2 regions of the Priestia sp. YIM B13552 genome follow, and region 2 is predicted to be linked to the other one. Evidence: riboswitches for the same ligand, from Rfam matches in the RefSeq annotation. Region 2 holds a riboswitch; the other holds the start of a gene.
What was found. A riboswitch is a leader RNA that binds a small molecule or an ion and turns the genes downstream of it on or off. The one in region 2 is predicted to bind glycine.
Positions count from the first base shown of each region.

Region 1: another riboswitch for glycine. It lies ahead of gcvT (glycine cleavage system aminomethyltransferase GcvT); the one in region 2 lies ahead of ACFX40_RS23345 (amino acid permease).

Region 1 covers NZ_JBHZOU010000002.1:774,324-782,259, forward strand. The annotation lists gene gcvPA (aminomethyl-transferring glycine dehydrogenase subunit GcvPA) at 1-1,006, opposite strand, end outside; gene gcvT (glycine cleavage system aminomethyltransferase GcvT) at 1,027-2,127, opposite strand; glycine riboswitch at 2,340-2,432, opposite strand; gene ACFX40_RS10035 (DEAD/DEAH box helicase) at 2,613-4,286, shown strand; gene ACFX40_RS10040 (YqhG family protein) at 4,273-5,097, shown strand; gene ACFX40_RS10045 (YqzE family protein) at 5,121-5,306, opposite strand; gene comGG (competence type IV pilus minor pilin ComGG) at 5,350-5,724, opposite strand; gene comGF (competence type IV pilus minor pilin ComGF) at 5,714-6,151, opposite strand; gene ACFX40_RS10060 (type II secretion system protein) at 6,148-6,486, opposite strand; gene comGD (competence type IV pilus minor pilin ComGD) at 6,470-6,952, opposite strand; gene comGC (competence type IV pilus major pilin ComGC) at 6,894-7,205, opposite strand; gene comGB (competence type IV pilus assembly protein ComGB) at 7,220-7,936, opposite strand, start outside.
Region 2 covers NZ_JBHZOU010000007.1:130,332-138,267, forward strand. The annotation lists gene pdaA (delta-lactam-biosynthetic de-N-acetylase) at 1-400, shown strand, start outside; gene rlmD (23S rRNA (uracil(1939)-C(5))-methyltransferase RlmD) at 563-1,948, shown strand; gene ACFX40_RS23340 (FAD-binding oxidoreductase) at 2,290-3,639, shown strand; glycine riboswitch at 3,840-3,920, shown strand; gene ACFX40_RS23345 (amino acid permease) at 4,079-5,419, shown strand; gene ACFX40_RS23350 (PAS domain-containing sensor histidine kinase) at 5,763-7,904, shown strand.

The sequences.
Region 1 (7,936 bases), on a different contig from region 2:
CATTTAACGCTTGATTTGAACAAATGTTAGACGTCGCTTTATCGCGGCGTATATGCTGTTCACGTGCTTGAAGGGTTAAAACAAACCCTCGCTTACCGTTTTCATCTACCGTTTGCCCTACTAAACGTCCTGGGATTTTTCGCATAAGCTTAGACGTAGTTGCAAAGTATCCGCAGTGCGGGCCTCCAAATTGACTTGGAATACCAAATGGCTGTGCATCTCCAATGACAATATCAGCTCCGAACTCTCCAGGAGGCGTAAGTAAACCTAATGATAACGGATTGCTTGAAACCACAAACATGCATTTTTCTTGATGGGTAATTTCTTCAATTTCTTTTAACGGCTCGATTTGTCCGTAGAAATTTGGATACTGGACAATAACAGCTGCCACGTCACTCCCCATCTCTTTTTCTAATGCAATCATATCTGTTACTCCGTCTGCTGCAGGGATTTCTACCACTTCAATGTATTGACCCTTCGCATACGTTTTTAACACATCTTTTGACTCAGGGTGAACAGCCGCAGAGACAAGTACTTTTTTCTTTTTTGTTTGACCCGCACTGAGCATAGCGGCTTCTGCTAAAGCAGTTCCTCCGTCATACATAGAAGAATTAGCCACGTCCATCCCCGTTAACTCACAAATCATTGTTTGAAATTCAAAGATGGCCTGAAGTTCTCCTTGAGAAATTTCTGGTTGATACGGAGTATAGGCCGTATAAAATTCCGAACGAGAAATAACATGATCAACAATAACCGGCATGTAATGATCGTAAACTCCTGCTCCTAAAAAAGAAGCATAGTCTTTTAAATGAGCATTTTTAGCAGCCATACTATTTAATTCTTTTAACAACTGAGGCTCTGAGGCCGCTTTTTTAATATTGTATTCTCCTTGAAAACGAACGCGCTGCGGAATATCTGAAAATAAATCATCAACAGATGAAACACCAATTGCTGCTAACATTTGCTGCTGATCTTGTTCTGTCATTGGTAAATAGCGATGTAACATGTTAAATTCCTCCCCAAAGCTTACTTTGAACGTTTATAAAAAGGTGTTGAAACCACTTTTGCTTTTAAGCGTTTTTTCCGAACCTGTACTTCCACTTCTTGACCAAGCTCTGTATACTCTGCTGACAATAGTGCTAGACCGATGTTTTTCTTTAATGTCGGTGACTGTGTACCTGTTGTCACAAATCCAATTTGTTCTTCATCTGCAAATACTTCGTAACCGTGTCTTGGTATACCTTTATCAATCATTTCAATTCCTACCAGCTTACGAGGTGCCCCGCTTTCACGCTGTTCTTTTAACACTTCTTTTCCAATAAAGCTGTCTTTGTTCGTTTTTACTGCAAATCCAATTCGAGCTTCAATGGGCGTAATATCTTTTGAAAGCTCTTGGCCATATAAAGCCAAAGTGGCTTCAAAACGAAGCGTATCGCGAGCTCCTAATCCGCAAGGCAGCACACCTTCATCACTGCCTGCTTCTAAAATAGCCGTCCACAAGTGAGCGGCGTCAGTTGAAGAACAATAAATTTCAAAGCCGTCTTCCCCGGTGTACCCAGTACGTGAAACGAGAGCTTTTATATTCGCTACTTCTACATCATCAGCAAATGTAAATGGCTTTAATAGAGCTAAATTTTCGTTCGTTAACGTTTGTAAAACTTTTTCTGCTACAGGACCTTGTAAAGCTAACTGCGCAGTTTCATCAGATTGATTAACGAGCGTTACATCTCCTTGTTTGTGAGACACCAGCCACTCATAGTCTTTTTGAATATTAGCAGCGTTTACGACTAGCAAATACTCTTGATCTGCTTTTTTATAAATCAGCAAATCATCTACCGTGCCTCCGTCTTCATAACACATAGCCGTATACTGCGCTTTTCCATCTACGAGGGTAGAAACGTCATTTGTCATCGTGTGCTGAAGAAAAGCTAAGCTATCAGCTCCTGTTACAAGAATTTCTCCCATATGAGAGACATCAAAAAGCCCTGCCTTTGTACGTACAGCTTCATGCTCTTCTTTAATAGAAGAAAATTGAACGGGAAGAGCCCATCCGCCAAAATCAATTGTTTTGGCACCATATTTTTGATAGGTATCATAAAGCGGCGTTTTGTGTAATTCTGTTGTCATATTTATGTCCTCCTCTTTTTCACGTGAAACTTTTCATAACGGGGAGTTTTCAAATAGTGTGGGGATCACTATGTATCCAAACAAAAAAGGACAGAAAACCCCCTACTGTATTTAGTAGGAAGTCTCTGTCCTTTTCACCTGAAAGTTTACCTATAAACGAATAGGTTTGCCTCGTGGGTGGTCTATAAACGCATAGACACTCTCCAGAGCTGCGTCAAACAAGAGTCTTTTTGCCTGAGAGATTCACAATTTTATTGCTTGCTCCTTCGGCGCTACATTCAAGTAGTCTCTCCCCGTGTCGTCATTCGCTTCTATAAAGTTGGTAAAGTTGGGCATACTACTGAAAGATGTATCTATCTTTATTCACACAATCATTTGTAAAGTGCTAATCTATTTTCTTTTTCAAATTTTCTAAATATATTTTTATCCTACCTGATTCTTATCATTTGTTCAATAAAAATTTTTTACAAAGGAGCATTTTTATCATGAAAGTGAAATTAAACATCGATGAAACATGGGAAGCAGCCTTCTCAACTAAATTGGAGCAAGATGGCCCTTGGTCTGCATGGGATTTGTATAAACTTGCCTATGAAATAGAAGACCAAACGCTTATCTCAGAATTTGAAGGACTGCAAAGCCCAAAACATCTAGCTGATTTAACGCCGCTTCCTCATCAGCTCGAAGTAGCCAAACAAGTAGTTGAAACAATGAATGGGAAAGCCATTTTAGCAGATGAAGTAGGACTGGGGAAAACGATTGAAGCAGGGTTAATTTTGAAGGAATATATGATTCGCGGACTTGTTAAAAAAGTTCTCATTTTAGTTCCAGCTTCGCTTGTTTCACAGTGGGCTATGGAATTGAATCAAAAATTTTATATTCCCGCAGTTCCTCAAAGAAAATCATATGTGTGGGATCAGTGTGACATCGTTGTATCTTCAATTGATACAGCAAAACGTTCTCCTCATCGAGAAATTGTGCTTGAACAAGACTACGATCTCATCATCATTGATGAAGCTCACAAACTTAAAAACAACAAAACAAAAAACTATGAATTTGTGCAAAGTCTAAAAAAGAAATTTTGTCTGTTGCTAACCGCAACACCGATTCAAAATCGAATTGAAGAAATTTTTAACTTAGTCTCTCTTTTAAAGCCTGGCCATCTCGGCAATAAAGACTATTTCGAAGAATTATTTTCCGCTAAAAAACGCTCTTTGCAAAACGATGAACACTTAAAAGAGCTTGTTAACAAAGTTATGATTCGAAATCGCCGCCACGATACGGGTATCGAATGGACGAAGCGAATTGTTCAAACCATTCCTGTTGAATTCTCGCCAAAAGAACGGGAGCTGTACGATGCAATTACATCTTTTAAAGGAAACGGACTCCACCCTTCAAGCGCTTTTTCAATTTTAACTCTGCAGCGAGAGGCCTGCAGCAGCCGTGAAGCGGTGTATATGACATTAAAAAACATGCTGGAACGTCAGGAAGATCAAAACAGCGCATTAACGGAACATATGATTACGCCGTTAATGGAACTACTTCAGCAAGTGCCGCAAAATGCAAAAGCAGAAAAAGTGCTAGAGCTCGTTCAGAAAATTGATGATAAAGTCATTATTTTTACTGAGTACAGGGCAACTCAACTGTATTTACAGTGGTATTTAAAACAGCATGGAATTACCTCTGTACCCTTTAGAGGCGGATTTAAGCGAGGTAAAAAAGACTGGATGAAGCAGCTTTTTGAAAGCCACGCGCAAGTATTTATTGCCACTGAAGCAGGCGGAGAAGGAATCAACCTTCAGTTTTGTCATCATATCATTAACTATGATCTGCCGTGGAATCCAATGCGTCTAGAACAGCGAATTGGAAGGGTCCATCGTTTAGGTCAAAAACATGATGTTCACATTTACAATTTAGCCATTCAACATACGGTCGAAGAACATATTTTAAAATTACTGTACGAAAAAATAAACCTTTTTGAACGGGTTGTTGGAGAGCTAGATGATATTTTAACAAAGCTTGATTTAAAAAATATCGAAGAGCATATTCAAGATATTTTATTTCATTCACGGAGTGAAGGAGAAATAAAAATCAAAATGGAGAACTTGACGTCTATTATTCAATACGAAGACAGCGAGGAGGATCAGCATGCAGCAAACTGATATTCATCAATTTTTAAAGCGTTATTTTCTAGCTAATAATTGTTCTATTGTCACAGAAACATCGTCTTACCTGACGGTTCAATTAACGATTGAACTCGATAAAGAATTGATGAATCGTCCATTTTATTGGCACTATATCGAAAAGACGGGAGGAGAAGCAACTCCTGCTTCGCTCACTTTCATTACAGACCCAGCATTTGAAGACGATTCCGTTCAAGGAGAACGAATTCATTTCGGTTCACCTAGGCTGCACCAAATTTTCGCTTCTACTCAAAAACTTGGCGGGTTTATTCACTTGTATGAACAAGTTGCATCAGCTCAGCCAACAAATCAGCCTTTACACCCTTGGCTTGCATTAAATATTAAAGTCTCGTACAAATGCGATCGTAAAAAAGATGAGCTCTTGTCGCTTGGCATTAATTTAATCAATGGACAAATTATTGAATCATTTCACGAATTAATCATTAATCAAAATTTATCATCTAAAATCTCAGACTATTGCTTTACTCTCTCACCTTTTATTAAACCGAAAAGTGCCATCGCACGACTCACATCATATGTGAGTGACTATGTTAAAACTCAGCCAACTGAATGGGCTGAAAAAGCGCAGGAGAGATGGTATGAAGACTTAGCGCTTCTTGATCATTTTTACGAAACAGCAGAAGAGCTGCCAGAAATATATATGACCGAAAAAACAGCGCTTCAAGAATTGTACGAGCCGACTATCTTATTTAAATTTATAAACGGTGGCTTATTTTACATATCGCCTGAAACGATGTCTCGTCAATTTAATAAAACACAAGCCGGTTAAAAAAAGATGAGCATATGATATGCTCATCTTTCTTTTTTCTTTCGATACCACAGCATAAACGACAGCGGAATCATTCCAAACCATCTGTTTGCAAAAGGTGCTCGCTCTTCTTTTTTTTGAATCTTTTTCGTTTTCCTCTCTTCTTTTGGCTGATCCATATATTGTACAAATTGCTGAGTCATATATTTTACATAATCATTCGTTTTCATATAATCATCTCCTCAGCACTATTATATCCGGAGAGAAAGAGACTTAATCCGTCCACTTCACAATGTGCTGATCCTTTTTTTGAATATATGCCGTTTCCGTCAATGCTCTTCCTTGCAATGTTTGACACTTTATTTTTAGGATAATCATCTGTTCATCTTCACTTACTACTTCGTATGAAACCGTACCAGTTTCTAATACTAAAGGTGCAAATGGAGATTTATTATGTTCTTTTATTTCTTTTTTTACATGTACAACCGCGTTTTCTAAAAGATGCTGCAGACGATTTTTCTGCTCTACTTCTTGATAAAATGAACTTTTCGTCACAAAATAAGTGGTTTGCTGAGCTACTAACAGAAGAAAAAGCGCACAAAATGCCAAAACAACCGGGAGAATAAATCCTTGCTCATTATGTTTCATGAGCAAGCATCAAAAACGTCGTAATGGTTTCTTCTCTAACTTTGTTAACACCGTCTGTTGAACGAATCAACAGCCTTTCTTTTTGCTGTTCGTACATAATATTCTTAATGTGCTGCAGCACAACTTCATGACCGCTTTCATCCACTCGTCTTCTTATCTTGTCTTCGTAGCGTTCATAAGTGATGATCTGATTATTTTCCATTTTCAACGTAAGCGTAGTCGCATGAATTCCCACTTCTTTTGCTTCTCGATATTCCATAGCAAGTTGATTTACAAAGATTTCCCACTCCATTTCATTCATACTAAAGTCCGGATTATATGTTTGCTTAGCTAGCGGAATGATAATGGGGAAAAAGGAAACAATGATCAAAAAAAGAGTAAAACTGACTAGCATCTCTACAAGCGTAAAACCTTTTTCCCTTTTCACTTCAACATCACATCACACTTCTTTTTCATTTTCTCAGCGGAATCTGTCCATTCTACACAAAGCTTTTGAGCACTTTCTCCGTCCCACTTCAGATAAAACGCAACGTTTTCTTTTACGATTTTTTCTCGCCGTTTATATCCTGCTTCATATTTATATTTCAATAGCTCTTCGTGCAAGATAGCATCAGCTTGATACGAAACATATTGCTTCTTTTCTGCTTCCTTCATCTGAACATACAAAGGAATAATTGTACCGGTTAGGAGTAAAAGCATACTAAATGAAACAAGCATTTCTAACAAGGTGTAGCCCTGCTGACCCTTACATCTTGTCCACATAAAAACGCCCTCTGCCTATTTGAAAAGTAACTTTATATTTAAATTTTTGATTGCTGATAAAAATGGTCTTCGCTTGAGAAATATTGCCGTTTTTGTTGTATTGTATCGTGGAATTGCCGCTTCCAAACGTAATATGAATGGTGGAGTCATAGGCGCGCTTATAAAGAACGGCACGAGAATCAGAAATAATATATTCTGTTCCCTTCGATGCGAAGTTAATTTTAATTGGAGATTCTCGGTTCATGGCTGTCTGCTGCACATAAAACGTGTCGCTTTGCAGCTGTCGCAAGAATAATGTGATTTTGTAATATTCCACAAGCGGCCGAATGGCTACGATAACGGAAAACATCATCACTTGCACAATAAATAAAACCATCAGCATCTCAATGAGGGTAAATCCTTTTTGCTTAAGAAGAACCACTAGCTGTAACCTTTCCGGTACCGTCAATTTGAATAGCTTGGCCATTTGGACACACGGTGCCTTCTTTTAAGTAGCCCCCTGCTTCAAGCTCTTCTAGACTTGGTTTTTCGCCATTTTCAAGTTCGTATACTTGTACCTCAGCCTCTACGGTTTTGACAAGAGCTGAGCAGCCTTTGTTGTTAATAACCGTATTATGCTTTAATACATTTGGAATCATAATGAGCAAAAGCACGGTAATAACGAGCATAACAATGAGCATTTCAATAAGGGTAAATCCTTTATTACCTTTTAGAATCATATTCTTTCACCTTTCTACAAGCTCGACATCACTTCTAACATCGGAAGCATAACGGACATATACATAAGCAGAATGACAATTCCGATGAATAAGAATGTAAGCGGCTGTACATATTTTAAAATACGAAAAATAAACTGTTCCATTCTTTCCATCATAAATAGACTGTAATCATACAGTTCTTGAGAAAGCTCACCGTTCTGCTGGCCATGAACAATAACATGAGCCAAGTCTTTTTCATAATGAGATTTACCTGAAACGATATGATCTAATCGCATTCCTGAGGAAAGTTGATCTGTAAAAGCAAAAGCTTCCACTTGAAAAAACGGATGATGCTCTTGCTTTTGAAAAAGAGCAAAGCATTCATAAATAGATAAACCACCATTTAGTAAATTGCTCATATGAACAGAAAAAAAGTACGAGTTAAATAGCCGTGTGAACGTTCGGATAACGGGAACTCTCATAAAGAGCTGCATTTGAACTACTGGAGGCAATTTTTTAATGTAAATCACATAAAACAAATACAGGATGATTGGCATACTGATGACTGCAGGTAACACAAAAGGAAAGAACGACATCGCCTGCATAAATAAGAGGATAAACGAAGACTGCTTGTTTCCAAAGGATAAGTACAGAGCTTCAAACTGTGGAAGTAAAACCGTACTTAAAACAAATAAAATGGACAGAATAAACAGCAGTAGCAATACGGGATATTGAACAAGCTTTTGAAATTT
Region 2 (7,936 bases):
TGACAAACGTTTTAAAGAAGAACTGCAAAAAGTAAAAGATGAATACAAAAACATTACGGGTCGTGATGAAATGAAGTATCTTCGCTCACCTAGAGGCGTATTTAGTGAACGAACGCTAGCTCTTTCAAAGCAAGAGGGCTATACGAACGTATTTTGGTCACTTGCATTCGTTGACTGGAAAGTGAATGAACAAAAAGGCTGGCGCTACTCATATGACAATATGATGGCTCAAATACATCCAGGTGCGATCATGCTTTTGCATACTGTTTCAAAGGATAACGCAGATGCATTAGATCAAGCGATTGTAGATTTAAAAAAGCAGGGCTATACGTTTAAAAGCATTGATGATTTAATGAACGAACGCAAACAAATGAAGAAAAGTTCTTCTAAAACGAAATAAAGATAAAAACCGATGGGAATGTTTCTCCTGTCGGTTTTTTGCTGTTGAAGTGTTATAATATGCGTTGATGTCTTTTTTAAAGCGATACGGTCTACTAGGTTTTAAGCAGCTAAGGACCGTTAATAACTATACAAAGAATTTAAACTAATCGGAGTTGGTCTCATGAATAAACCAAAAACTGAAATGAAAGTTCAAAAAGGACAAACGTTTCCGTTAACGATAAAAAGGCTCGGTATTAATGGAGAAGGCGTAGGATATTTTAAGCGCCAAGTCGTCTTTGTGCCGGGAGCACTACCAAATGAAGAAGTGGTTGTAGAAGCAACAAACGTTCAGCGTAATTTTGCCGAGGGGAAAATCAAGCGAATTCGCAAAAAATCTCCTCATCGCGTAGAAGCACCCTGTCCTATTTACGAGCAGTGCGGAGGCTGTCAGCTTCAGCATTTATCGTATGAAGGTCAGCTAGAATCTAAGCGCGATATCGTTTTGCAGGCGTTCGAACGTCACAGTTCATTAAAAAAAGTAGAAGAGAAAACACGCCAAACGATTGGCATGGAAGATCCTTGGCGCTATCGTAATAAATCCCAGTTTCAAGTGGGTATGGACAAACAAAAAGTCATCGCTGGTTTGTACGGACTGAATTCTCACCGCTTGATTGATATTGAAAACTGTCCCATTCAGCATAAAGCTACAAATCACGTGACAAAAGAAATAAAACGAATTTTACAAGACCTTCAAATTCCTATTTACAATGAGCGCAAACGCCGTGGTATTGTACGTACTATCGTATCTCGAGTAGGATTTGAAACGGGTGAAGTGCAAATTGTCTTGATTACGGCTAAACAAGACATTCCGAAAAAAGAGCTGCTGATTAAAGAAATTCAGCGTCGCCTACCGGAAGTGAAATCGCTCGTACAAAACGTAAACGGCCAAAAAACATCGCTTATTTTTGGAGACGAAACGTTTACTCTTGCTGGAAAATCAGTGATTCAAGAAACGTTAGGGGACATTTCATTCGAACTTTCAGCTCGTGCATTCTTCCAGCTGAATCCTCTTCAAACCGTGAAGCTATATGACGAAGTAAAAAAAGCAGCTGCGTTAACAGGCAGTGAAAAAATTGTAGATGCTTACTGCGGAGTAGGGACAATTGGCTTATGGCTTGCTAAAGACGCCAAAGAAATTCGCGGAATGGATACGATTGAAGAATCGATTGTAGACGCGCGAAAAAATGCCAAAGACCATGGATTTGAACATGCCACATATGTGACGGGTCCAGCTGAAAAGTGGATGCCGAAGTGGGTAAAAGAAGGCTGGAAGCCAGAAGTTATCGTCGTTGACCCGCCGCGAACAGGCTGTGATGACCATCTTCTAAAAACGATTTTACAAGTGAAGCCAAAGAAAGTGGTTTACGTTTCTTGTAATCCATCCACATTAGCCAAAGATGTGCAGCAGCTGTCGAAGGCTTATCATGTTGATTACATTCAGCCTGTTGATATGTTTCCGCATACGGCGCACGTGGAGAATGTGGTGAGTTTGACGTTAAAAAAATGAATAGAAAAAGAGTAAAGGGCAGATTAGATTCTGCTCTTTTTTCTTTGAGCTGTACTCTTATTAAATGGAGAAAGTTGTTAAAATTCAACATCTGTTCTTTTAGTGTGAAAAAATATCTTAGTATAGTGAGATGAAATTCCCATAAAGTCTAGTCATGGAAAGTGTTACGTCGCTAAAGAGAAATTACATAAGAGGGTTAATGCCTTTAAGATAAACTATAATGACGTCTTTTATACAAATAATAAACGCAAACTCTATCCCAAAACCCAAACCTTTAACCACATCGATAATACTATATTAATAAAACTACTGAAAAGTATGTACAAAGGGGAAGAGGTTAAATGGACTCAATGTTTTTAAAAGGACTTACGGGCGAAGTGGTAACGCCAAAAGACCCCATTTATGAGGAAGCTCGTCAGGAATGGAATCGCGCTATTGATAAATTTCCGCTTGTGATTGTGTACTGTGAAAAAAAGCAGGATGTTGTGAATGCGATCCACTGGGCGCGCAAGCATCGTGTTGAGATTCGCATTCGATCTGGTGGTCATCATTATGAAGGATATTCTACGGGTGACTGTGTATTAGTCATTGATATTAGTCGATTAAATGGGTTGAAATTAGATAGGAAACGGAACATTTTAAAGATGGAAGCAGGAGCGAAAAATACGGAAGTGTATGGTTTCATCGGTTCGAACGGATATGTTTTTCCAGGAGGAACGTGTCCGACTGTTGGGGTGTCTGGCTTTACGCTTGGTGGAGGCTGGGGACTTTCAAGCAGGCTTTACGGGTTAGGATGCGACAGCTTGATAGAGCTAGAGTTAGTCAATTATGAAGGTAAGCTCATCAAAGCAAACAAATCGTGTAACGCTGATCTTTTTTGGGCATGCCGCGGTGCCGGTGGCGGTAACTTTGGCGTTGTAGTAAGCATGACGTTTCAGCTTCCAAAGCCAACGAACAGCTCTGTGACGCTCGTTCGCTTCTTTTATGTAGGTACTACAAAGGAGAAGCAGAGACAAGTGATGAATATATGGCAAAACTGGCTGCCCGAACTGGACAAACGTATGACGCTAGTTGCAAGCTTTTATAATGCTGAAGGAGAAGGGTTAGGCATATTTGCAAACGGCTTCTTTTACGGCTCCCCAGAAAGAGCTCGGAAGATTTTGCAGCCTTTTGCAGAAGCAGAAGGGTTTCAAGTAGAGCTGGAATCATTACCTTTTCTTGAAGCGGTAAAAAAAATAGAGGAAACCTATCCTCCGTCTGAAAAATTTAAGTCAACGGGAAGATTTGTGCAAAGAACGTATTCACGTGTTGAGCTTGAAAATCTTACAGATCTCATACAGCGTCCAGCAGAAGGTTCCGTGTATGCTGCGATTTCTTTTTATGCACTAGGAGGAGAAATTCGCCGTGTTGGTAAAAGAGAAACGGCTTTTTTCTACAGAAACGCCAGATATATTATGGGGTTTCAGTCCGTATGGACAGACGATGCATATGCAAGAGCAAACAGAGATTGGCTTCGCAAGCGATTTGAATATATTAAAAGTATGACGATAGGCTCCTATGTGAATTTCCCTATCAGCAACCTTAGAAATTACGAACGTGAGTATTTTGGAGACAACGCAGAGAGATTAGAGAGAGTGAATAAGAAGTACGATCCGTTTAATGTGTTCAGGTTTCCTCAGGGACTAAGATAGCGTGCGGAAAAGGATACTAAGTTGACAATTGAACCTGTGCAATCATCTTCTTTCAAAGAAGGTAAATAAATGAAAATACTCTTTCTTGTTGACAAAGCACCAAACTGGTATTAGAATAAACAACTATTCGACAGTCACTATCTTGATCGAAAAAATTTAATACGTAGAAAGCTATGATTGCTATGGATCACACTATAGCAGGAGCAGCTTCTGGAGAGATCGCGAGAGTTTCGCGACGCCGAAGGGTTCACAATCTCAGGCAAAAGGACAGAAGAGTACCGGATATTTATTTGGCGTGTTACTAATTGGTAGCCTGTGCCTTAATATTTGTTATTCTTATGACCATGAGATTGGAGCGCATCCAATCTCTTTTTTTATTGGACTTTATTTGTAGTCCGCACGATCGCATCAAAGGTTTTATTGTTAGGAGGAGTTAGAGTTGGAACAACGAGAATTAAAGAGGGATTTATCCAATCGTCATGTTCAGCTAATTGCGATTGGGGGAACCATTGGTACGGGCTTGTTTTTAGGTTCTGGTAAAGCCATACAGCTTGCGGGTCCCTCTATCATCTTTGCTTATTTAATTGTTGGTATTGCGCTTTTCTTTGTGATGAGAGCGTTAGGAGAACTACTGCTTTCTAAAGCAGGTTATCAATCACTAACAGATATTGCTGAAGAGTACCTTGGACCGTGGGCTTCATTTGTCACCGGATGGACGTACTGGTTTTGCTGGATCATGACAGCTATGGCTGATGTCATTGCCGTTGGTGTATATGTGAAATATTGGTTCAATATTCCTCAGTGGATTCCTGCACTTATTTGTGTAATCATTTTATTAGGGCTTAACTTATTAACCGTAAAATTATTTGGAGAATTAGAGTTTTGGTTTGCTTTAATAAAGGTTATTACGATTCTTGCGTTAATTATTATTGGCGTTATTTTGCTGGTAATGGGATTTAAAACAGACGCGGGATCCGTTACTGTTCAAAACCTTTGGAATCACGGAGGACTGTTTCCAAATGGGGTTTCAGGTTTCTTACTTTCATTCCAAATGGTTATATTCGCATACGTCGGGGTTGAGTTGGTAGGGGTATCGGCAGCAGAAACATCAAATCCCCAAAAAAATATTCCATCGGCCATTAATAAAATTCCGCTGCGAATCTTATTTTTCTATGTTGGAGCGCTTATCGTCCTCTTATTTATTAACCCGTGGATGGAATTAAATGCAGCAGAAAGCCCATTTGTTAAAACCTTTAGTTTAGTCGGAATTCCGCTTGCTGCTGGAATTATTAATTTTGTTGTATTAACTTCAGCCGCTTCTGCTTGTAATAGCGGGATGTTTTCAACAAGCCGTATCTTATATAATTTAAGTAAAAATGACCAAGGGCCATCTAAGTTTGCAAAACTGAATAAAAATCACGTACCAAGCAACGGATTATTTGTATCTACGGTGGTCATCTCAGCGGGAGCTCTTTTAAGCAAGCTTATACCAGACCAAGCTTTTGGCATCGTAACGACCATTAGCGCTATTTGTTTTATTTGGGTGTGGAGTATCATTCTTATTTGCCATCTAAGGTATAAAAAGTCGCGTCCGCAGCTGCATGCAGCATCAGCATTCAAAGCACCGTTAACACCATTTATAAACTATGTTGTGTTAGCATTGTTTGCGGTGATTCTTGTTATTATGCTGTTTTCTGACGCGACGCGCCCAGCCTTATTGTTGACGCCCGTTTGGTTTATTCTCTTATTTATTTTTTACTGGACTAGAAGGGGAAAATAAATAAATCTTTAAAGGCTAGAAAATCAGCAGGAAACAACCATAATTTTTTATAAAAGAATATAGTAAACTTCTGACCTCATCACTCCGTGATGAGGTCTTTTTAGTGGAGGATAAATAATTGATTTCTACTGCATGAATAAAATGCAGGAAGCAAAGTTTATAGAAGAAAACTAAAAGTTGTTCTAACAGAAAACACAGTGAGAAAGCTCATAGTTTTCTGATAGGAATGTAGAACAAATTGCTTTTCTTCTATGTCTAAAGATGGAATTCCGTCATTTATATGGAAAAGTCTTCATTTTGGAGTACAATGAAGGTAGACTTCATTAGATTAAGGTGAACAAACATGAAATGGTTTAAATCTCATACGTTTTGGAAAATCTTCACGATTAACGTGCTTCTTATTTGTACCATATTAACGCTAATGTTTATTGTTTCAAGAGTGATGCTGCCTAATATTTCTCAAGATCAATATCGACAGGTAACTGATAAAACCGTCAAGAGAATGAAAGAGCAAATTAACGTCGTGATTAAAGATATTTGGAGCCTAGGCGACGAGGTACAGCAAGATCCTATTTTTTTATCGGATGATGAACAAGAAATAGACAAAGAATTGCAGAAAATAGTTAATATTTCACCGTATATCGATAGCGGAACCATTTTTAATGTAAAAGGGTATGTTGAGCATTATTACCCGAATGATTTAAAAAATATGAAACATGTGAACTTAAGTAAAAGAAAATATTTTCAAGAAGCGCTGCGAACCAAAAAAATATATTTAAGCGATGTCGTTTCAGCAGATACAAAGCACTACATTGTGGTGATGGCGATTCCTATTTTGGATGGGCAGCAAAATGTAAAAAAGGTTGTAAATTTAGCGCTGCGAATTGAAGAAAATAAAAGTTTTCAATCCATCTTTCAAACGTTTGATATAGGAGAGAACGGCTATACATTTATCGTAGACCGCAATGGTAGAATTATTTCCCACCCAGAGAAACAGAGAATCGGTGAAAATGCCAAGAAAAATGAAATCGTTCAGAAAACGATGAATCATAAATCAGGATATCAGCGCGTGGTGAACACCGAAGGTAAGTATTTCTTTGCGTCTTTCGAATATATTCCTGTTTTGGATTGGGGAATTGTCGCTGAATTACCCGTTGAAGAAATTTACAGGCCTTATGAAATGTTTGAAAAAACTCTTTGGATCGTTTCAGGCGTTACGATTTTACTGCTTTCTTTTTTTACTGCGTTATATGCGAGGCAAATTGTGAATCCTATTCATAAACTATATGAATTGGCGGGACAAGTAGCGCGCGGGAATTTTAATCAAAAAATTCCGGAACGAGAAATTGAGCGGGGCGAAATCGGTATTTTATCTAAACAGTTTAATGAAATGATTAGCTATATACGCCATTCTAAAGCAAATTTACAGCAAAAAGAAAATCAGCTGCAGGAACAAAAAACGTTTTTAAGACAAGTTATTGACATTAATCCAAGCTATATTTATGCTATCAATCAAAAAAGGGAATTCATTCTCGTTAATGAATCTTTTGCGATGCTCTTAGGTGAAAAATCTGATGACTTAATTGGACAATCAATTGATAAATATCAGTTCAACCTCCAATCAGATCTTTTATATAAAGGGGCGTTTTCAAACTGTACCCAAAAAGGGATGGTATTAGAAGAACAGTTTAAAGATTCGAAAGGAAACCGGCGCTGGGTCGAAACAGCAAAACTTCCTATTATGAATGAAAAACAGGAAGTGATTCAAATGCTGTGCGTATCGACAGATATTACGGAGCGTAAAAAGGCAGAAGAGAAGCTTAGAACTTCTGAGAAGCTTGCCGTGGTAGGAGAACTTGCAGCTGGAGTGGCTCATGAAATCAAAAATCCTTTAACTTCTTTAAAAGGCTTTGTTCACTTATTAAAAGAACAACATCCTAAAGATGCTTTGTATATAGATATTATGGAAACTGAATTAGAGCGAATGAATGGAATAGTAGAAGAATTTTTGATGTTAGGAAAACCTCAGGTAATGAAGGTTGAATCTTTGAATATGCAAGCGCTTGTTCAAGAAGTGTGCTCACTTCTTGAACCTGAAGCAGTAGAAAGGGAAGTAGCTTTCATATTTGAAAGAGACGACCAGTTACCAAGGGTGTATGGAGATAAAAATCAGTTAAAACAAGTATTTATTAATATTATTAAAAATTCTATCGAAGCAATGCCTGAAGGAGGAGCTATTCATATTACGACTAAGGTAAAAGAAAACCACCTTTGGCTGCAGCTTGCTGATGAAGGACAGGGTATTCCTCCTGAACGGTTAGCGAAGATAGGTGAGCCTTTTTATAGTACAAAAGAAAAAGGTACAGGTTTAGGACTGATGGTCAGCTATCGGATTATTAAAGCTCACCACGCGCAGATGACGTTTTCTAGTCAGTTAGATAAAGGAACAAGTGTGGATATATTGTTTCCAATCATAAAAAAGTAGGGGGAGTTCCCCTACTTTTTATTATTATACTT